DNA from 4 places in the Bradyrhizobium sp. SZCCHNRI1029 genome. Region 3 is predicted to be linked to each of the others. Evidence: predicted binding sites of a transcription regulator. Region 3 holds the regulator's gene; each other region holds the start of a gene.

Region 1 (5,303 bases), on a different contig from region 3:
GATCGCGATCCGGAAGGAGATCGCCGAGGTCGAACAGGGCCGCTTCGGAATCGAGGCCTCGCCGCTGCGCCACGCGCCGCACACGGTGCACGACATCGCCGACGACGATTGGAACAGGGCCTACCGGCGCAGCGAGGGCTGCTTCCCCGCGGGCACCTCGCGCACCGACAAGTACTGGTGTCCGGTCGGCCGCGTCGACAACGTCTACGGCGACCGCAATCTGGTGTGCTCATGCCCGCCGGTGGCGGACTACGCCCAGGCGGCGGAGTAAGCCTCCTCACGCATGTTCCAGTGGATCGGGCGCCACGGCTCGCGACAATCAATGACGTGAGGCGTGTCGGGATCCGGAGCGATGAGCACCGCATGCCAACGCCAGAGATTGGCGTTGATCAATTCGGTGCCGCCCCACCAGCGCCGGATCGGATTATGGCTGCTGAAATCCTCCTCGCCGGCCAGGATCGCCTTGCCGAGCGGCGTCAGCGACAGCGTGCTCGCCTTGTAGCGCTCGAGGCGTTCACGGCTGTCGTGCATCTCGACCGAGAACGGCCGTTCGGCGAGGCCCGAAATTGCCGGCGCCGGCGCCAGTGCCAGACCGTCGAGCAACGCGCCTCCCTCCCAATAGTCATAGACGCGGCGTTGAAAGCGATCCCGATGATGCGGCAACAGGTCGAATGGGTGCTGATAGCCGGCTGACAGCAATTCGAGGATTCTCAGCTCCGATGCTCCCAGGCCCGTCGCAACACCAGGAAGCTCATCGAGCATCTCCTGCACGCAGCGGCGAAGCTGCGGCAGTGCACTGAGATCCTGCTTCAACAGATCGAACCAGGCTTGCGGCGTGGGCGCCCGAAACACCTGCCATGCCAGATGGCCCAAATCGAGATGCTCACGCGCAAGCTCTACGCCGGCAATGGCCCGACCGGCGAGTCGCCCGGCCGGGGCATCGGATAGCGGGACATCGACATGCCGCAATACGATCTTCGTCGCGATCTCCGCGTGATGGCGCAGATAGTCCAAGAGCCAGATCAGCACCAACTGGTCGTTCGGACGGGTCCCCATCCACAGCTCGACGCTATCGCAACGGTCGACAAGTTCGAGAAAACTCTGACGCCGCCCGCCGACCGCCATGAAGTCGCCACGCGAGGCGAAATCCAACCAATGCCCGCGCTTCGGTCGCGCGGTGCGCTGGACGAGATAAGCCGATAACTCGGCATCTGATGGCAACGGTCCCCATACGAAACGATGGAGAATTGGCACCACCAGGTCGGCAAAGCCGCCTCTCCGAAGCGCTCCGGCGCTGGGATCATCGGCCGCTAGAATCAAACGCGTCATGCTGTTGGCTCCGGCACGACCTGATTGGCTCAAGACGCTATCAACACGCTCGCGATCGGCTCCCGGCGCCCAGGACTGGCGTCGGAAATGTCGGTGCCGCCGCGCGGATCCGGTCCGCTCGCCCGCGCACGCGCTTTCGACTATTCGCGCTGAAGATCGTATCCGGCGCTCGGAATTCAGGCTCACTGCATTCGATCATGCAGCAACCCCAGATTTCGGCAGAACACCACACATCTGCAAACGGGCGCCGGAACGTCGGCAACGCAACGTCCACGGCACCCGCCGCCGTCTTACCTCTACTCCTCCGTCGGCTCCTCGCCGTCGGCGTCGGCGTCGCGCTCGGCGTTGCCGGCCAGGATCTGCTCGGCGATCAGGCCGGAGTTCTGGCGGATCGCGGCTTCGATCTTGGCGGTCATGTCCGGATTGGCCTTGAGGAACGATTTCGAATTCTCACGTCCCTGCCCGAGACGCTGGCTATCGTAGGAGAACCAGGCGCCGGACTTCTCGACGATGCCGGCCTTGACGCCGAGATCGAGGATCTCGCCCATCTTGGAGACGCCCTCGCCATACATGATGTCGAACTCGACCTGCTTGAACGGCGGCGCCAGCTTGTTCTTCACCACCTTCACACGGGTGGAATTGCCGATCACCTCGTCGCGCTCCTTGATCGCGCCGATGCGGCGGATGTCGAGGCGGACCGAAGCATAGAACTTCAGCGCATTGCCGCCGGTGGTGGTCTCCGGCGAGCCGTACATCACACCGATCTTCATGCGGATCTGGTTGATGAAGATCACCATCGTGTTGGACTTGTTGATCGAGGCCGTCAGCTTGCGCAGAGCCTGGCTCATCAGGCGGGCCTGCAGGCCCGGCAGCGACTCGCCCATCTCGCCTTCGAGTTCGGCCTTCGGCACCAGCGCCGCCACGGAGTCGACCACCAGCACGTCGACCGCACCGGAACGCACCAGGGTGTCGCAGATCTCCAGCGCCTGCTCACCCGTATCCGGCTGCGAGATCAGAAGCTCGTCGATGTTCACGCCGAGCTTGCGCGCATACACCGGATCGAGCGCATGCTCGGCATCGATGAAGGCGCAGATGCCGCCCTTCTTCTGCGCTTCCGCCACCGTGTGCAGCGCCAGCGTGGTCTTGCCCGAGGATTCCGGCCCGTAGATCTCGACGATGCGGCCCTTCGGCAGACCGCCGATGCCGAGCGCGATGTCGAGCCCGAGCGAGCCGCTGGACACCGTATCGACATCCATCGAACGGTCGTTCTTGCCCAGCTTCATCACCGAGCCCTTGCCGAACTGACGCTCGATCTGGGACAGCGCAGCGGAGAGCGCCTTACTCTTATCCATGGAGGAACCTTCGACGATACGCAGGGCGGTGGCGGACATTGGCGCTCCTTATGGCGGGGATTCGCGGGATGGACAAACGGTTAACGAGGTCGGCCAGCAATCTTGAGGCGAATGTACTCCATCCGTTCTTTGTTCGCAATATGTTCTTCTCGACATTCACACCTCTCTTTCACAAACCCCTGACAACCCGCGGGAGACACGCCTGCCGCTCGAAGGCCGAGGGCCGGCGCGCAGTGCACCGAGCACCAGCGAGGGAGCGCTGCCCGATCAGCGCGCCCGGAAGCGAAGTACGGCATGCGGGATGCTGGATGACGGCGACTGCGAAGGGATCCCGATCCGGCTGGAGGCGGAAGCCATGCGCGCGAGCGGCGCAGCCGCCGACCGGCGATCACGCGGATTAAAACCAAACTGTCCGAGCGCTCCAACCTCATCGCCCGCACCAGCGGCAGACGCCGACCCAACTATAAATTGTTATTGTCGTCTCGGCCGTGTCCCATCATCCTGCTGGTCCTTCTCTGTGAGCCTCGCAGACTGCTTCCAATTTTCGGAACCAGCATGACCGGATCCAACAACGAACAGACCCTCACGCTGTGGCGCCCTGTCGGCCCAAAGGAGCTTGCCTTGATCGAGGCGTCGGGCATGCGTGCGTTTCCGCCGCGCCTTCCGGAGCAGCCGATCTTCTACCCGGTGCTGACCGAGGACTATGCCGTGAAGATCGCACGGGACTGGAACGTGCCGGCGAGCGGAGCCGGCCACGTGCTGCGCTTTGCGATCCTGCGAGGCTTCATCGACACCTACGAGGTGCGCGAGGCCGGCGGCCGCAAGCATCGCGAGTACTGGATTCCCAGCGAAGACCTCGTCGACTTCAACGCCGCAATCGTTGGACCGATCGTGCTCGTCAGGTCTTTTCCTTGAAACTACCAACTCCTACACGCGTGCGTAGATCGCACATTCCGTGGTTCTCCTGAGAGGAACGAAGTTCCATCGCCTCTTCTGCTTTTGTTCGGCTCGTCGTGCGTGCAGGCGCACGATTTCGATGCAGACGCGCAGCCGTGCGCAAGGGGCGGCCGGCCATCAGGTTCCGCATCACGTGGCGTGCAAGCACTCGACGGCCACCATATGACGGACGACAGATGAAGCGACGAACCTCGGACGCCCCCGTGTCGGACCCTGCCCAAGGATGCGTTAGCGCGCCATTCGCGCAGCTCCTCATGCCGGCCCGAGGAATGGCCCGGACAAAACCCGCGTGATCCGCATCACGCGCGCCGGCGCTCACGACATCTTCAGGCCACAAACCATTGTCATAAACTTTGGGTTGCGTTATAGAATCGTGGTTGTCGTACGTCTGAGCAGATTTTTGATCAGCCCCGGATTTGTTTGTTCGTTGCGATGATGGTCGCCGCACATCGTCTAGTGTATCGCCTTTGGTGTGCCGTCGACCGATCCCTTGCAGCCTGCCAGCTCCCGCACTTGCAGGCTCCGTCACACGTAGGCGCACGGCCCTGAAACCATCCGCGCCGAAAGAAAGCCCCGGACGACGTCCGGGGCTTTCGACGTTGATAGCTCCGCTCGGGATGCATCTCCCTCCGTCATTGTCGTGATGTCGGGGAACGGATCGCGTGCGTTGCGCTTCATATTGGCGATGACAACAAATGACGTGACGTGCCCGTCCTGCAGGGCCGGCCTTCAAAGGATCGAGCTTCACTCGCAGCAAGACGCGGCGGGAGAGAGGCGTTGTCCGGCCTGCGATGAACTCTTGGAGATGGTCGACGGCGCGACGCAGATCGCCTACCGACTGACAGTCGTGCCGGAACGGATCTTCGACCATAGCTAGGTGCGCGTCCCACGGCGGTTGATCGAGATTGCAACCTTGATCTGACGCAAGGCATGCCTACAGATTTCGCACTAGTTTAATTATGTCACTGCCGAACTGCCCTCGCTGGGAAGCTACGACGTTGACGCCGAGCCTCGGACCGCAGCGGTCCGAGGCTCATTCGTTGGCGCGCAATTCGTCCGGTTGCGCCGCACATCACCCATGGCAATCAGCCTAACGGAAGCGAACAGCGCGACCGACCGTATTTTACCGGAATTGATCCGAGTGGGTTTTGCGCTTCCATTTGTGGTGCGTACATCAAACCCAGCGGCCTGGGGCGGTCAGGGCTCACCGGTTTTGGCAATGCCGCTCTATTTCTTTCGTATCCGCAACGGCCACTTCTCAGGCGCGTCCGAGTATGGGACCGAGTGCGCCGACCGCAACGCAGCCTGGAAAGAGATGACCACCGTCTGTGCCGACATGGCCAGCAGCATCTCGCGCAAGCTCGCCGAAAACTCCGAATGGCAGATGGAGCTGCTCGACGAGGCAAGGCAGCCGGTCTTCCGCATCCGGATCGTCGCCGAGTCGCTGGATCAGGCCTGACGGCTCGCCACACCTCTTGTGGATCGCCGCAGGTAAAAAGACACAATCTAAGATTGTTGACAGCGAGGTTGCTGCGCGTCATTTCGGCAGCCGAACTTGATCGAGATCAAAATGCCTGTCTGCATCTTGGCAGACATTTAAATTTGTATGGGTAATCTGATCTTCAAATGTCCGCGAACGGGGATGAACGTGCAGCATTGGCTGGA
Region 2 (5,303 bases), on a different contig from region 3:
GAAGCGATGCCAGCTGTCGGGCTGCGTCAACGTGCCGACGCCGGGATCGTAGAACACGACCTGATGCGGTGTCGTCTTGTCGGTCTTGCGCAGGCACCGATAAAGCTTGAGCACGTTCGAGATGTTCTCGCTGATCTCGTTGCCGGTGCCGTCGCAGCAGATGACAATATTCTTCATGGCAAAGGAATGTCCGCAATAATGCTACCGCAACGAGTGTAGAGCATCCGGCTGGTGTTGGGGAGGTCGGTTCCCTATGGCACTTCGTCTGGGTCGCTGTTGCGCGCGGCGCGGCGGACATCGCGAAGTGACTGCAGGGCGCCGTTGTACGAACGGATGGTCACCCGTGTCCTGCCGCCCCGCGCCTGCTGCCCGTGTCCAGAGTTGTCAGTTGGTCACGGCATCCGCAAGCAAAACGGCCGGATCTCTCGACCCGGCCGTTTCGACATCTCGTTCAGCTTGAAGCCCCGCCCGTGACGCGTCCGGCTTCTGCATCAATCCTGAATTTCGGCTTGCTCTCTCAGCTCGCCTTGGCGACCGGGGCAGCGTCCGCCGCCTTCTTCTCGATGGCGCGCTTCAGCTCCAGCGCGCGCGGCGACAGGGTCGCGGCGTTGGCCTTGAGCAGATAGGCATCGAGGCCGCCATTGTGGTCGACGCTCTTGAGCGCGTTGGTGGAGACGCGCAGGCGCACGTTGCGGCCGAGTGCATCCGAGATGAAGGTCACGTTGCACAGGTTCGGCAGGAAGCGCCGCTTGGTCTTGATGTTGGAGTGGCTGACCTTGTGGCCAACCTGGGGACCCTTGGCCGTCAGTTCACAGCGCCGCGACATGGCAATAAATCCTCTCTCATCCCCGCACCCTTCGTCCGCCTGTGTCGGCGGGCCGCGGGGGTCCAAAACTCGTCCAGCTCGTCTCTGGGAGATGCGGTCGTATAGGGGGGATGCGGCTTTTCGTCAAGGTTTTGAAGGACGCAGCAAATAGAGGGAGCCGGGCCGGCGAACCCGAACGGCGCGACCCGTGCATCCTCCTGATCGGGCCGAAATCGCCAACCAGCAGAAAAGCAGGCGTATAATCAATAGTATAGCCGATAGTTTAGACCATATAAAGGGCGCATTCGGACGTGATGGATGGATATCCCGCGAACAGTCCGAAATGCCGGAATGGCGGCATGCTGGCGCGGTCGGAGGTTCGCGGCTCGGTTCCGGCAGAGTTGCGGACGACGGTCTGAGTGCTGTTCAGCCGCAAAGCGCTGGACAAACCGCCATTGTCGGACGGTTCGCGTTGTTTGAAGGCGTTTTTGGCTTAAGTAGCAAGGACGGCGCGCCGGATCGGTCCGGCGCTCAGGCAGGCGGATCGGTAGGATCATTCGTCACGTGACCATCATCTCGGTTCCCTCATTTCTCTCCTGTCGCCTGGCCGCGGCCGGGGCAGCGCTCTGCCTGTTGTTGCTGGCGCAAAACGCCCAGGCGCAGGCTCGGTTGGACGCTCAATACGAGGCTTCCCTGGCTGGCATCCCCGTCGGCAAGGGCACCTGGGCGGTCGAGATCGGGGATGATCAGTATGGTGCCGCGGCTCAGGGCGGCACCGCCGGCCTGCTCAAGAGCTTCTCGCAAGGATCAGGCACCGGCTCGGTGCAGGGGCGCGTCGTCAACGGCGCCCTGGTCGGCCAGAGCTACCAGGCCTCGACCACGACGGGAAAGAAATCCGAGCAGATCCGCATCAATCTGCAGAACGGTACTGTGAAGGACTTCGCCATCGAGCCGGCGCCTCCGGTCGATCCCGACCGCATTCCGGTGACGGATGCCCACAAGCGTGGCGTGCTCGATCCGATGACGGCCTCTCTGGTGCGCGTGCCGGGCAACGGCGAGCTGCTGTCGCCGGACTCGTGCCGCGGCGCTGCGCCCGTGTTCGACGGCCGCATGCGCTACGAGCTCAAGCTCGACTACAAGCGCATGGAGAACGTCAAGGCAGACAAGGGTTATCGTGGCCCGGCGCTGGTCTGCGCGATCTACTTCACGCCAGTCGCGGGCTACATCCCGGACCGGCCGGTGATCAAATATCTGGCTCAGGCCCGCAACATGGAGATCTTCTTCGTGCCGATCGCCGGCACCCGTGTGCTGGTGCCGTTCAAGATGGTGATCCCGACCCCGCTGGGGACCGCGATGCTGGAAGCGACGTCGTTCATCACCCAGGCGGCGCCGCACGTCGCCAAGACCCAGTAGTGCGTCGTTTCTCTGCTCCTCCACATCGGAATCTCGTCGTTGCGGCACAGCGCCGTCAGCGGCTGGGCCGCGACAGCGGCCGTGGCGTGATGGTCTGACGGCATGCCGTCCGCTATCGCTTGAATCCGATGGAGATTCGGGGTTCGCGCTGCATGATCTCCGGACTGACGGGCTCATGAGCTCCGATTTGTCGGGACCCCCTATCGATACTGTCTGCTGCGCGTGAATCCGTTTGACTCTTCCCTGATTCTGATTCGACTCGGGACGCGCTGAACGCGCGCCAGTTCCATCGCGAAAGCGTTGCTTGTGGAGCCCGCGAAAACTTGATCTAGTGCTGGCTTGATGGCAGAGCGCGAGATGTTGCGGTGAACGAAGCCGGAAAGCCGACGGAGTCAGCGATTCCTTCGCGATTCGTTCTCAAGGCGTTCCGAAGCTTAAGCTGCGTCACTATATGCGTCACAATGTGAGACAGGGGTCAGCATCGCAGCCTCTCCAGACACACGATTATTCCGCATCCGTCGCGCGTGAACGGCGCGCTTCCAACGCCGGCTTCGAGACCCACATTTAACGAATGGCTTTTCCGTCCTCTTCGGCTGCCTCGCCTTTCGAGCGCACGTCCGACCGCGCTCCCGGAAGCGGCGTCACCGCCGTGCTCGGCCCCACCAACACCGGCAAGACGCATCTGGCGATCGAGCGCATGCTCGCGCATTCCTCCGGCATCATCGGACTGCCGCTGCGGCTGCTCGCGCGTGAGGTCTACAACAAGATCGCCGATCGCGTCGGCAGCGAGGCCGTCGCGCTGATCACCGGCGAGGAGAAGATCAAGCCGAAAAATCCGCGCTACTGGGTGTCGACCGTCGAAGCGATGCCCAGGGATCTCGACGTGTCGTTCCTGGCCGTCGACGAGATCCAGATCGCGTCCGATCTGGAGCGCGGCCACGTCTTCACCGACCGCATCCTCAATCGCCGCGGTCGCGACGAGACGCTGCTGCTGGGTGCTGCGACGATGCGCCCCATCATCGAGCGTCTGCTGCCGGGCGCGTCGATGGTGACGCGGCCACGATTGTCGCAACTCGAATTCGCCGGTGATCGCAAGATCACGCGACAGCCGCGCCGGACCGCTATCGTGGCGTTCTCGGCCGACGAGGTCTACGCCATCGCCGAGCTGATCCGCCGCCAGCATGGCGGCGCCGCTGTCGTGCTGGGATCGCTGTCGCCGCGAACCCGCAACGCGCAGGTGGCGATGTTCCAGAACGGTGACGTCGACTATCTCGTCGCCACCGATGCGGTCGGCATGGGGCTCAATCTCGACGTCGATCACGTCGCCTTCGCGTCCGACCGCAAATATGACGGCTATCAGTTCCGCCGGCTCACGCCGTCGGAATTTGCCCAGATCGCCGGCCGTGCCGGACGCGCGACGCGCAATGGCACGTTCGGCACCACCGGACGTTGTGCGCCATTCGAGCCCGAGCTGGTCAATGCGCTCCAGAACCATGCCTTCGATACCGTGAAGGTGCTGCAATGGCGCAACTCCCGGCTTGATTTCGCGTCCTTGAGCGCGCTTCAGGTCTCGCTGGCGGTCGCGCCGGCGCATGAGGCGCTGACGCGCGCGCCGATTGCGGAGGACCTGCGCGTGCTCGATCACGCCGCGCGCGATGCCGAGGTGCGCGACATCGCTCACGGCGCGGCCGCGGTCGAGCGTCTGTGGGAAACCTGCCAGATTCCCGACTATCGCAGGCTGTCGCCGGCCGCCCATGCGGAGCTGGTGACCACCGTGTTCGGCTTCCTGATGCAGAAGGGGCGTATTCCGGACGCCTGGTACGCGGCCCAGGTCGATCAGGCCGACCGCGTCGATGGCGACATCGATACGCTGTCGGGGCGGATTGCACAGATCCGTACCTGGACCTTCGTGGCCAACCGGCCCGACTGGCTGCGCGACCCTGATTATTGGCAGGGGATTACCCGCGAACTCGAAAATAAATTGTCAGACGCCCTTCATGAACGGCTCACGGAGCGTTTCGTTGATCGTCGTACCAGTGTATTGATGCGGCGCCTGCGGGAGAACAGTGTTTTGAATACGGAAATCGGCAAGACTGGCGAAGTGATCGTTGAAGGGCACGCGATCGGCCGCCTGGATGGATTCACCTTCGCGCCCGACGCCGCCGAAGCCGGCTCGGAGGCCAAGGCCTTGCAGGCTGCTGCCCAGAAGGCGCTGGCCGGCGAGATCGAGGCGCGCGCCGAGAAGCTGTCCAGCGCGCCTGACGAGCACATCGTGCTCACCGCCGACGGCACGGTGCGCTGGACCGGCGACGCGGTCGCCAAGCTGGTCGCGGCCGACGACGCGCTGCATCCGCGCCTGCGCATCATCGCCGACGAGCGGCTGACCGGTGCTGCGCGCGACAAGGTCCAGGCGCGACTCGATCTGTGGCTGAAGACGCATATCGAGAAGCTGCTCGGCCCGCTGTTCGAGTTGTCCAAGGCCGAGGACATCACCGGCATCGGCCGCGGCATCGCGTTCCAGCTGGTGGAGGCGCTCGGCGTCATCGAGCGCGCCAAGATCGCCGCCGAGATGAAGGATCTGGACCAGCCGTCGCGCGCCACCTTGCGCAAGTACGGCGTGCGCTTCGGTGCCTACCACATCTACGTCCCGGCGCTGCTCAAGCCCGCCGCGCGCGCGCTCGCTGCGCTGCTGTGGGCCGAGAAGCAGGGCAATGTCGACATGTCCGCGCTGACCGGCGCGCAGCATCTGGCGAGCTCGGGCCGGACCTCGTTCCCGGTCGACAAGGCGCTGCCGCGCGATGCCTATCGCGTGCTCGGCTACAAGCAGGCGGGCGAGCGCGCCGTGCGCGTCGACATCCTGGAGCGGCTGGCCGACCTGATTCGTCCCGCCCTGGCCTGGCGCGACAATGCACCGGGCGAAAAGCCGGCCGGCGCCTTCGACGGCCGCGGCTTCGTGGTGACGCAGGCGATGACCTCGCTCACCGGCTCGGCCGGCGAGGACTTCGCCTCGATCCTGCGCGCGCTCGGCTATCGCATGGAGAAGCGCCCGCCGCTGCCGCCCAAGCCGATTGAGAAGCCCGTCGAG
Region 3 (5,303 bases):
GATCAACGCGCCGGCACGACGCGCTCGTTGAGAAATCCGATCACCACGTCGAACGCCTGCCGTCGATTCCGCTCCATCAGGATCATGTGCGTGCCCTGCCCGATCTCGACCAGGCGCTTGTATGGCGCGCTCACGAGGCGAACGAACAGGTCGTGCGCCATCCCGAAGCGGACATCCACATCCCATTCCGTCGCGAGCACGAGAACCGGGCAGTCGATCGTGCTGGGATCGTAGATCGGCTGGTCCACGGTCCAATGCTCGTCCATGTGGCGCGTGCAGATCGAGGGCGTCGCGGCAACGCATATGACGATCGCCTATGACCGGCGCGGATTTGGTGAGACGGTCGCCTATGAGGAAGCTCATTCTCCGGTCGAGGACCTGCTCGCCGTCGTCGACGCGCTCGCGCCGGGGCGGCCGGCGACGCTGATTGCCTGCTCGCAAGGAGGCCGCATCGCGCTCGACTTCGCGCTTCGCCATCCGTCACGTATGGCATCGCTGGTGCTGATCGCACCTTCGATCAGCGGCGCGCCGGAGCCGGTCTATCCACCGGAGATCAAGGCGCTAACGGCGTCGTTGGCCGCTGCCGAGGCCGCACAGGATTGGGATCGGGTCAGCGCTATCAAGACGCATCTGTGGGTCGACGGTCCCTTGCAGCGCGAGGGACGCATCTCCGGCGAGCCGCGCGAGACGTTCCTGAAGAAGAACGCCGCCGCACTCCGCGCGCCGCCAACCGGCGCGACTCTCGATATGGCACCAGCCTTCCCGCGCCTCGCGGAGATCGTCGCGCCATCGCTCGTCATCTGGGGGGACTTGGACTTTCCTCACATCCAGCAGCGAAGCAGGCTGCTCGCCGCAACAATGCCGAACGGGTCAGGACATGAGCTGGCCGGAACGGCGCACCTGCCGAGCCTGGAACGTCCGCAGGAGGTCATGCGGTTGATTGCGGACTTTCTCGCGCGATCGTGAGGCAGCGGCCCGGAAACGGCCCACAGCAGACGGTCAGAACGCAGGGAGCGGCCTAGGCCCTTGGCCGCGCCGTGCGCGTTCGGTTAGAAGGCGATTCATTCGATCTGCCGTCTCCGTCCGAAGGAACTCTCATGGCCCTGATGCCGGTGTCTGATGCGTTGTCCGCCGTGCTCGCCGGCGCCGAACCGCTGGCCGAGGAGCAGGTCGGGCTGGACGAAGCGTTTCACCGCATCCTGGCGCGGGACCTCGCGGCGCTGCGGACGCAGCCGCCCGAGGCGATGTCGGCGATGGACGGCTATGCCGTGCGCGCGGCGGACGCCGCCCAGGCCAAGGCGCGGCTGAAGGTCATCGGCGAGGTCGCGGCAGGGCGTCCGTTCGATCGCGTGGTTGGACCCGGCGAGGCGGCGCGGATCTTCACCGGTGGCGTTGTCCCGGAGGGCGCGGACGCGGTGGTGATCCAGGAGGACACGATCGCCGAAGACGGCCACGTCGTGATCACCGAGGCCGCGATCAAGGGCCGGCATATCCGGCCGGCGGGCGTCGACTTTCACCAGGGCATGGTGCTGCTGAAGTCCGGGCGCCGGCTCAGCGACCGCGACCTGTCGCTGGCGGCCAGCATGAATCATCCGGCGCTGCCGGTGCGGCGCCGGCCGAAGGTGGCGCTGCTCGCCACCGGCGACGAGCTGGTGATGCCGGGCTCGACGCCCGGCCCGGGCCAGATCGTCTATTCCAACGGCTACGCCTTGCGGGCGCTGGTGCGCAACGAGGGCGGGACCCCGATCGATCTCGGCATCGCCGCGGATACGATGGAGGCGACGATCGCCGGCATCCGCCGGGCCCGCGAGGCCAAGGCCGACATCCTGATCACGACCGGCGGCGCCTCGGTCGGCGATCACGACCTGGTCAAGCAGGCGCTCGAAGCCGAGGGCGTCGAAATGGCGTTCTGGAAGATTGCGATGCGGCCGGGCAAGCCGATGATGCACGGACGGCTCGGCGACATGAGGGTGATCGGACTGCCCGGCAATCCGGTGTCGTCCTATGTCTGCGCCATCCTGTTCCTGGTGCCGCTGATTCGGCGGCTGCTCGGCCGTGACGAGGCCGTGATGCCGCGCGAGACCGCCCTGCTCGGCCGCGAACTGGGGCCGAACGATTCGCGCGAGGACTATCTGCGGGCGCAGCTCGAAGAGCGCGCCGACGGCACGCTGATCGCCACGCCGGTGACGCAGCAGGATTCGTCGCTGCTCGGGAATCTCGCGCTCTCGCAGGCGGTGGTGATCCGGCCGGCGTTTGCGCCGAAGGCGCCTGCCGGCAGCCCGTGCGAGATCCTGCGCCTGCCGAACTGAGCCGCTTCCCCGGTAAAGCCCGGTCTGTTCATCATATTTTTAGGATTGCGGAACACACATCGAACATATAGTGTTCGTTCATGATTTGTTTTTAGTATGTTGCGGGCGACGCGATGACGGTCCGACTCCAGGGCGCTCTCAGCCGGTTTGTGCGCGAGGCGCAGCTCTTGGACTCGGACGACAACAAACCGGGGACCAGGTCGAGATGCTGACGCGCAAACAGTACGAACTTCTGCGGTTCATCAACGAGCGGCTCAAGGAAGCCGGCGTGCCGCCGTCCTTCGACGAGATGAAGGATGCGCTCGATCTGCGCTCGAAGTCCGGCATTCATCGCCTGATCACGGCGCTTGAGGAGCGCGGCTTCATCCGCCGGCTGCCGAATCGCGCCCGCGCGATCGAGGTGATCAAGCTGCCCGAGCTGTCGCAGGCCGCGGGCAACCGCCGCGGCTTCACCCCATCGGTGATCGAGGGCAATCTCGGCAAGGTGCGCACCAGCACTCCCGCGCTGGACGATGGCGAGCGCCCGGTCGCGGTGCCGGTGATGGGCCGCATCGCCGCCGGTACCCCGATCGAGGCGCTGCAGACCCGCAGCCACACCATCAGCGTGCCTGCCGACATGCTCGGTAACGGCGATCACTACGCGCTCGAGGTACGCGGCGACTCCATGGTCGATGCCGGCATCCTCGACGGCGACATGGCGCTGATCCAGCGCAACGAGACCGCCGACACCGGCGACATCGTGGTGGCGCTGATCGACGATGAGGAAGCGACGTTGAAGCGCTTCCGCCGCCGCGGCGCATCGATCGCGCTGGAGCCGGCCAACACCGCCTACGAGGTACGCATCCTGCCGCCGAACCGGGTGAAGATCCAAGGCAAGCTGGTCGGGCTGTACCGCAAGTACTGATCGCGAATGGGATCGGTCGATCGGCGGCGGGCGCACGCGCTTTCGCCGCCGATCGGAGGCTGCCCAGCAAAATACGTCACGCGCGAATGCACCTCATGATGTGCAGCGCGGCATGCTCAAACGCTTGTGATCGGCCGCGGGCACACGCGATGCAGATCAGCGCAGAATTGCCGCGAAGCGCGCGCTAACATCACCATCGATGTCCACTCTGATAGAGGCCTGCGCCTGTCCGGGGGGAGCGTGGGTCGGCTATCTCTCAACGAGGAGCGATCCGATGTGTGACTACAGCCTCCATGCGGTTGCGTCCCGTCCCGCCAAGGTCGGCGAGACGTTGATCTCGATGACCTTCCGTGGCACCGCCACCCGCGGCTTCGCGCTGGAGAGCGAGCCGACCGTCGCAGTCTGCATGCTGCCCGGCACCGAGTTGGCCTTCGCCGAGGACGTCCGCTACGACAGCCGCTGGCTCTGGACCCGGACGATCCGCGAGCGCGTCGCAAAGTTCAACAGCATCGAGACTCACATTCCCGATCGCCATCACGACGCGATCGAATTCGCCGACGGGCGCCACGTGCTGGTGACCCAGCTCTGCGAGGGTCAGCGCGTCACCGTGCTGCAATTGCCGGTCAGCAAGCAGCCGGCGGAGCGACGCCCGGACATCGCCGAGGACGTGCCGCCTTCGCAGGCCACACCGATTCGCCGCATCAGCATCACCTGAGGGGTCTCCGCATCGGCATTTCTCTCGGTCGTGAGCGAGCTTTCGACCGTGGGAGATTTGGGTTCTGCAAGCGCAAAGTCCTCTCGGGCGAACCTCACGCCCCGGCATCGCATCGGATAGGAACGACATCCCTCGGCCGCCATGATGTGCCGGGGGAGCCTGCCGCCGTGGTCAACAAGATCGATTGGAACAAGGCCGCCGGGATCACCGAGCCCCGGTGCGATATGCTTGTGTTCGGATGGCTGACAGTCACGGCTGACGACATCGCCATCTGGCAACGCTATCCGCGCGCTGCGTTCACGCTGGCCGAAAGCCCCGCGCTGTTCGATGGACCTGGCAACATGGACCTGGCGACACCGAGTATCATCTCGGCACGTTCGAGCTGCCCGGCACTCAGTCTTCCTCGCCCTGCTCCGTCTCCGGCGGCGTCGCGTCCTGAGGCCGCGCGGCCGGCGCGCGCGGCGTCAGCGTCGTGTCGAACTCGCCGGCCTCGGCGGGCGCCGGCCACCATGGGCGGTCAGTGCCGCCGGCGCGCGCCGGCGTGACGGCGAAGCTCCTGCCCCGCCGCACCAGCATCAAGGCGCCCTGCTGCCGCAGCCGCTCGCGATCGATGACGGCCGCCGCGCAGGATGACGGCGCGGCGCGCGCGGTGACGATGAGCGCGGCACGGGCGCAATCATCGGCGAGCGCCTCGGCGCGCAGGGTCAGGGCGGCGATTCGGCCGTCAGCCATTGCCGCCACGCAGCCCGCCTCGTCGCAGGAGACGCCATCGGTGAGCGATGAATCCGCCGGCAGCCGGGCATCGGCGTCGGCCGCGAGCCACTCCTTGGTGGCGAACACGTCCTTGCCGGTGCGCATCACATGCAGGCGCCCGTCACGGCCGCGCACCGCCACCGCGCGCCCATCGCCGGCGATCAGCACGTCGGGCAGCGGCGTCGCGGCGGCCCACGCGGTGGCCACCACGAGCCCCACGACGCCCGACCAGCGCAGCGGTGTGCGCAGCAGGCCGATCAGGATGACCCCGAGGCTGGCCAGGATCAGTGGACCGATGTCGAAGGCCGGGATGCGCCCGACCGCGCCGGGCAGCGCCGCCACCCAGCGCGTCACCGCGATCATCCAGTCGATGCCGAGGCCCATCAGCGTCCACCAGGGACCGTCGAGCCCGAACGGCGCCGCCACGAGGCCCATCAGGCCGGCCGGCATCACCAGCGCCGAGACGACCGGCATCGCTGCGAGATTGGCGAGCACGCCATAGGGCGTGACGCGATGGAAATGGAAGGCGGCATAGGGCGTGGTGGCGAGCCCCGCGATCAGCGAGGCCAGCAACAGCATCGCAAGCTCGCGGCCGCCCCACAGCGCGATGCGCTGGGTGGCC
Region 4 (5,303 bases), on a different contig from region 3:
GACACCGGCCGCGGCGCCCGGCACCAGCGCGGACAGGGTGGCCACGGCGGTCTGCTCGACACCTTCGGTCGGAATGATCACGCTCAGCATGAAACTGGCATCGCTATCTGTCGCGCCTCCGGCATGACTGTTATCATCTTGTCATAGCCAAATCAGCCCGCTGCGCTGCGGAATTTTGCAGCACGCACCTGGCCGCGCCGTTCGGGGCTGCGCCCGAACGGTGCTATTTCAAGGTGCCGTGTTGCTGAAGCTCGCGCTTGACTGGCTCAGTCGCCTGCCTGTGTCGGCGTGGTGCCGCCGGCGCTGTTCGGCCACACCCAGTCGCGGATCGCCGGCATGTCCTCGCCATGCGCGCGGATGTAGCGGGCATGCTCGATCAGCGCATCGCGGAATTTCTGCTTCACATGGGCCGCCGACACGCTGAGGCCGGGCACGCGTTCGATCGCCTCGATGGCGAGGTGGAAACGGTCGAGCTCGTTGAGCACGACCATGTCGAACGGAGTCGTCGTGGTGCCTTCCTCGATGAAGCCGCGCACATGCATGCCGGCATGGTTGGTGCGGCTGTAGGTGAGGCGATGGATCAGATACGGATAGCCGTGATAGGCGAAGATCACCGGCTTGTTGGTGGTGAACAGGCTGTCGAAGTCGCGGTCGCTGAGGCCGTGCGGATGGTCCTGCTTCGGCTGCAGGGTCATGAGATCGACGACGTTGACCACGCGGATCTTCAGGTCGGGCAATTCCTTGCGCAGCAGGTCGACGGCTGCGAGCGTCTCCAGGGTCGGGACATCTCCGGCGCAGGCCATCACCACGTCGGGCTCCTCGTCGGCGGGCTCGGTGCCGGCCCAAGACCAGATGCCGATGCCGGCGTCGCAATGCGTCGCCGCCTCCTGCATCGACAGCCATTGCGGCGCCGGCTGCTTGCCGGCAACGATGACGTTGATGCGGTCGTAGGTGCGCAGGCAGTGGTCCGCGATCCACAACAGCGTGTTGGCATCCGGCGGGAAGTAGATGCGGACGATGTCCGCCTTCTTGTTGGCGACGAGGTCGACGAAGCCGGGGTCCTGATGGCTGAAGCCGTTATGGTCCTGCCGCCAGACATGCGAGGTCAGGAGATAGTTCAGCGACGCGATCGGGCGCCGCCACGGCAGCTCGCGTGACACCTTCAGCCATTTGGCGTGCTGGTTGAACATCGAATCGACGATGTGGATGAACGCCTCGTAGCAGGAGAACAGGCCGTGGCGGCCGGTGAGCAGATAGCCCTCCAGCCAGCCCTGGCAAAGATGCTCGCTCAGTACCTCCATCACGCGGCCGTCATGGGCGAGGTGGACATCGTAGGGCTCGATGCCTTCCATCCACACCCGCTCGGTGACCTCGAATACGGCATCGAGCCGGTTCGAGGCGGTCTCGTCCGGGCCCATGATGCGGAAGTTGCGTGTCTCTGCATTCAGCGTGATCACGTCGCGCAGGAACTTGCCGAGCTCGCGCGTGGCTTCAGCCATGGTCTGGCCCGGAGAGGACACCTCGACCGCAAAATGCTGGTAGTCTGGGAGCCTGAGCTCGCGCTTGAGCAGACCGCCATTGGCATGCGGGTTGGCGCCCATGCGCCGCGTGCCCTTCGGCGCCAGTGCCTGCAGCTCCGGCACGAGCCGGCCGTGGCCGTCGAACAGCGTTTCCGGCTCGTAGCTTTTCATCCACGCTTCGAGCAGCGCGAGATGCTCGGGCTTGCCGCGCGGATTGGTGATCGGCACCTGATGGGCGCGCCAGAAGCCTTCGACCTTGAGGCCGTCGACCTCCTTCGGCCCGGTCCAGCCCTTCGGGCTGCGCAGCACGATCATCGGCCAGCGCGGCCGTTGGATCGTTGCATCCGACTGACGCGCATTCTGCTGGATCGAGCGGATGCTCGCGAGCGCGACATCGAGCGCGTCCGCCATCTGGCGATGCATCGCCTTCGGCTCCGCGCCTTCGACGAACAGCGGCTCGTAGCCGTAACCTTCGAACAGGCATTTGATCTCGGCATCGCCCATGCGGCCGAGCACGGTCGGATTGGCGATCTTGTAGCCGTTGAGATGCAAAATCGGCAGCACCGCGCCGTCATGGGCCGGGTTCAGGAACTTGTTCGAATGCCAGGATGCGGCGAGGGGCCCGGTCTCGGCTTCGCCGTCGCCGACCACGCAGGCCACGATCAGATCGGGATTGTCGAACGCCGCACCATAGGCGTGCACCAGCGCGTAGCCGAGCTCGCCGCCTTCGTGGATCGAGCCCGGCGTCTCGGGCGCGGCATGGCTCGGGATGCCGCCAGGGAAGGAGAACTGCCGGAACAGCTTGCGCAGGCCATCGGCATCGCGCGTGATGTCCGGATAGATCTCGCTGTAGCTGCCTTCGAGATAGGTGTTGGCGACCATGCCGGGGCCGCCATGGCCGGGACCGCACACGTAGATGACGTCGAGATCCTGCGCCTGGATGGCGCGATTGAGATGGGCGTAGATGAAATTCAGTCCGGGCGTCGTCCCCCAGTGGCCGAGCAGGCGCGGCTTGACGTGCTCCGCTTTCAACGGCTCGCGCAGCAGCGGGTTGTCCAGCAGATAGATCTGCCCGACCGAGAGATAGTTCGCCGCGCGCCAATAGCGATCGAGCAGGTCGAGATCGTCGGCCGTTTTGGTCTGATGGGAAGACGTGATGTTCATGGAACCTCGCTTGCCGTCCGCTTCGCGCTTGCGGGAAGTGCATTAGAGTAACGCCGCACCATTCCGTTCCAGTGCGCTGCGAAGGATAGAACGGGAATGTGATGGTTGGCCTTGCGTGGCTCCAGAACCGTTCCGAGACATTGTTCTCTTTTGTTCTTGTATTGTTCTTTTTGTGTGCTATGTCTTGGCCATGAGCCGAGCATCTTCACATGCCCTCAAGCGCCCGCCGGTCCCGGTGCCCTCCGAGCCGGTGGGCGCGCCTTCATCTGGCCCGGAAAACGACTTCCCCGAACTCGCGGTCGCCATCGAACGGGGCCGGCGCCGCGGCCGGGGTGCACAATCCAATGCGAGCGGCCGCTACGAAGCGGAGGCTCGCGTCGTCTTCGACGATGGCTGGCAGAGTCTCGAGGATTTGCCGCCATTCAAGACCACGGTCGCGACCGATACCTCGCGCAAGGTCATCACCCGCAACGACTCGCCGGACATCGGTTTCGATCGCTCGATCAACCCGTATCGCGGCTGCGAGCACGGCTGTGTCTACTGCTTCGCGCGGCCGACCCATGCGTTTCTCGGGCTGTCGCCTGGTCTTGATTTTGAATCCAAGCTGTTCGTGAAGCCGGATGCGCCCGCGCTCCTGGAAAAGGAGCTCGCGGCCAGCGGCTACGAGCCGCGGATGATCGCGATCGGAACCAACACCGATCCCTATCAGCCGATCGAGCGCGAGCGGAAGATCATGCGCGGCATCCTCGAGGTGCTGGAAAAGGTTGGCCATCCCGTCGGGATCGTGACCAAGTCGGCGCTGGTGATGCGTGATGCCGACATCCTGGCGCGGATGGCCAAGAGGAACCTGGCGAAGGTCGCGATCTCCGTGACCACGCTGGATCCGAAGCTGGCGCGCACCATGGAGCCGCGGGCCTCGACGCCGTCGAAACGGCTGGAGGCGCTGCAGGCGCTGTCCAGGGCCGGCATTCCGACCACGGTGATGGTGGCGCCGGTGATCCCGGCGCTGAACGACAGCGAGATCGAGCGCATCCTCGATGCCGCCGCCCATGCCGGCGTCAAGGAGGCGGCCTATGTGCTGCTGCGCCTTCCGCTGGAGGTGCGCGACCTGTTCCGCGAATGGCTGCTCGAGCATTATCCCGACCGCTACCGCCACGTCTTCACCCTGATCCGCGACATGCGCGGCGGCCGCGATTACGACTCGCAATGGGGCACGCGAATGAAGGGGACAGGCCCGATGGCCTGGATGATCGGCCGCCGCTTCGAGATCGCCTGCGAAAAGCTCGGCCTGAACAAGCGCCGGACCAAGTTGACGACCGATCATTTCGTCCGGCCGAAGGGCGGCGGGCAGCAACTCAGCCTGTTCTGAAGCGTGCGGAGAGCAGTTGATGAGCGCACAAGCGAGCGTTCCGCGGTTCACCGTCATCACACTCGGTGTATCCGAGATGCGGCGGAGCATCGCCTTCTATACGTCGCTCGGCTTCGCCCGAAAATTCCGCGCGACCGGAGAGGCCGTGGCATTCTTCGAGACCGGCGGGACGGTGCTGGCGCTGTACCCGTGGGGCGCGCTCGCCGATGATGCGGGCGTGCCGGACGCACCGCGCCCCCAGGCGTTCCGCGGCGTGACGCTGGCATGGAACTGCCGCTCGGAGGCCGAGGTCGATGCGGCGCTCGCGTCGGCGGTGGAGAAAGGCGCGATGCTGCTGAAGCCGGCGCAACGAACCGACTATGGCGGTTACAGCGGCTATTTCTCCGATCCGGACGGTCATGTCTGGGAAGTGGTGATCGCGCCGGGGATTGATGTCGGCGAGGATGATCGAGTGCATCTGCCGTCGTAGTCGGTCGCCGGCAAGGGGCGAATAGCGGGGAATGAGGTCCGTTCGGGGTTGCGCCGCCGCAGGCCGTTCCGCACCATGCCGGCCATGATTCGCGATCAGTCAAAAAAGCCGGGCAGGGCGAAGGCGACGAACGGTGCCGTGGCGAAGAGCGCACCTGCAAAGGCCGGAACCAAGCCTGTCGCCCCGAATGCTGCCGGCAGGTCGGCCGCCAAGCTCGGCAAGGGCGTCATCGCGGTGGCGCCGCCGAGCTTCCGGCGGGAGCGAGCGCTGCTCAAGCAGGGCATCTGGCCGGTCGCCGGTTGCGACGAGGCGGGACGGGGGCCGCTGGCCGGTCCGGTGGTCGCCGCGGCCGTGATTCTCGATCCCGCGCGCATCCCGAAAGGCCTCGATGACTCCAAGCGGCTGAGCGCGGAGCAGCGCGAGGCGCTGTTCGACAAGATCTGCAAGACGTCGGCGTTCGCGGTGGCTGTCGCCTCGCCGGCGCGAATCGATCGCGACAACATCCTGCGGGCCTCGCTGTGGGCGCTGTCGCGCGCCGTGAGGGCGTTGCCCGAGGCGCCGAAGCACGTCTTCGTCGACGGCCGCGACCGCATCGACGTCGATTGCGGCTGCGAGGCGGTGATCGGCGGCGATGGCCTGGTGATGTCGATTGCGGCCGCCTCGATCGTCGCCAAGGTCACGCGCGATCGGCTGATGTGCGCGCTGGCGCAGGATTGCCCCGGCTACGGCTTCGAGCAGCACAAGGGGTATGCCGTGCCGGAGCACCTCGCTGCGCTGGACC

What was found. The regulator LexA, encoded in region 3, represses DNA repair genes until DNA is damaged. The targets are predictions, from matches to a motif close to TGTTCNNNNTGTGTTCNG.
Region 1: recA (recombinase RecA) is a predicted target of LexA. The motif match lies at 2,812-2,829, and genes of this name have one in related genera.
Region 2: QW861_RS16730 (helicase-related protein) is a predicted target of LexA. The motif match lies at 2,631-2,648, and genes of this name have one in related genera.
Region 4: QW861_RS19760 (PA0069 family radical SAM protein) is a predicted target of LexA. The motif match lies at 2,836-2,853, and genes of this name have one in related genera.

The regions. Positions count from the first base shown of each region.
Region 1 is NZ_JAUEUK010000013.1:63,773-69,075, reverse strand. It holds gene gcvP (aminomethyl-transferring glycine dehydrogenase) at 1-271, shown strand, start outside; gene QW861_RS29365 (DUF1835 domain-containing protein) at 250-1,362, opposite strand; gene recA (recombinase RecA) at 1,626-2,720, opposite strand; gene QW861_RS29355 (hypothetical protein) at 3,303-3,596, shown strand; gene QW861_RS29350 (DUF6894 family protein) at 4,858-5,097, shown strand.
Region 2 is NZ_JAUEUK010000005.1:359,985-365,287, forward strand. It holds gene QW861_RS16715 (DUF2235 domain-containing protein) at 1-177, opposite strand, end outside; gene rpmB (50S ribosomal protein L28) at 518-826, opposite strand; gene QW861_RS16725 (DUF3108 domain-containing protein) at 1,442-2,218, shown strand; gene QW861_RS16730 (helicase-related protein) at 2,790-5,303, shown strand, end outside.
Region 3 is NZ_JAUEUK010000003.1:259,270-264,572, forward strand. It holds gene QW861_RS10350 (hypothetical protein) at 3-266, opposite strand; gene QW861_RS10355 (alpha/beta hydrolase) at 265-966, shown strand; gene glp (gephyrin-like molybdotransferase Glp) at 1,098-2,309, shown strand; gene lexA (transcriptional repressor LexA) at 2,515-3,213, shown strand; gene QW861_RS10370 (hypothetical protein) at 3,488-3,928, shown strand; partial or broken gene QW861_RS10375 (ComEC/Rec2 family competence protein) at 4,322-5,303, opposite strand, start outside.
Region 4 is NZ_JAUEUK010000006.1:427,911-433,213, reverse strand. It holds gene QW861_RS19770 (glycosyl transferase) at 1-90, opposite strand, end outside; gene QW861_RS19765 (phosphoketolase family protein) at 267-2,684, opposite strand; gene QW861_RS19760 (PA0069 family radical SAM protein) at 2,875-4,053, shown strand; gene QW861_RS19755 (VOC family protein) at 4,073-4,522, shown strand; gene QW861_RS19750 (ribonuclease HII) at 4,598-5,303, shown strand, end outside.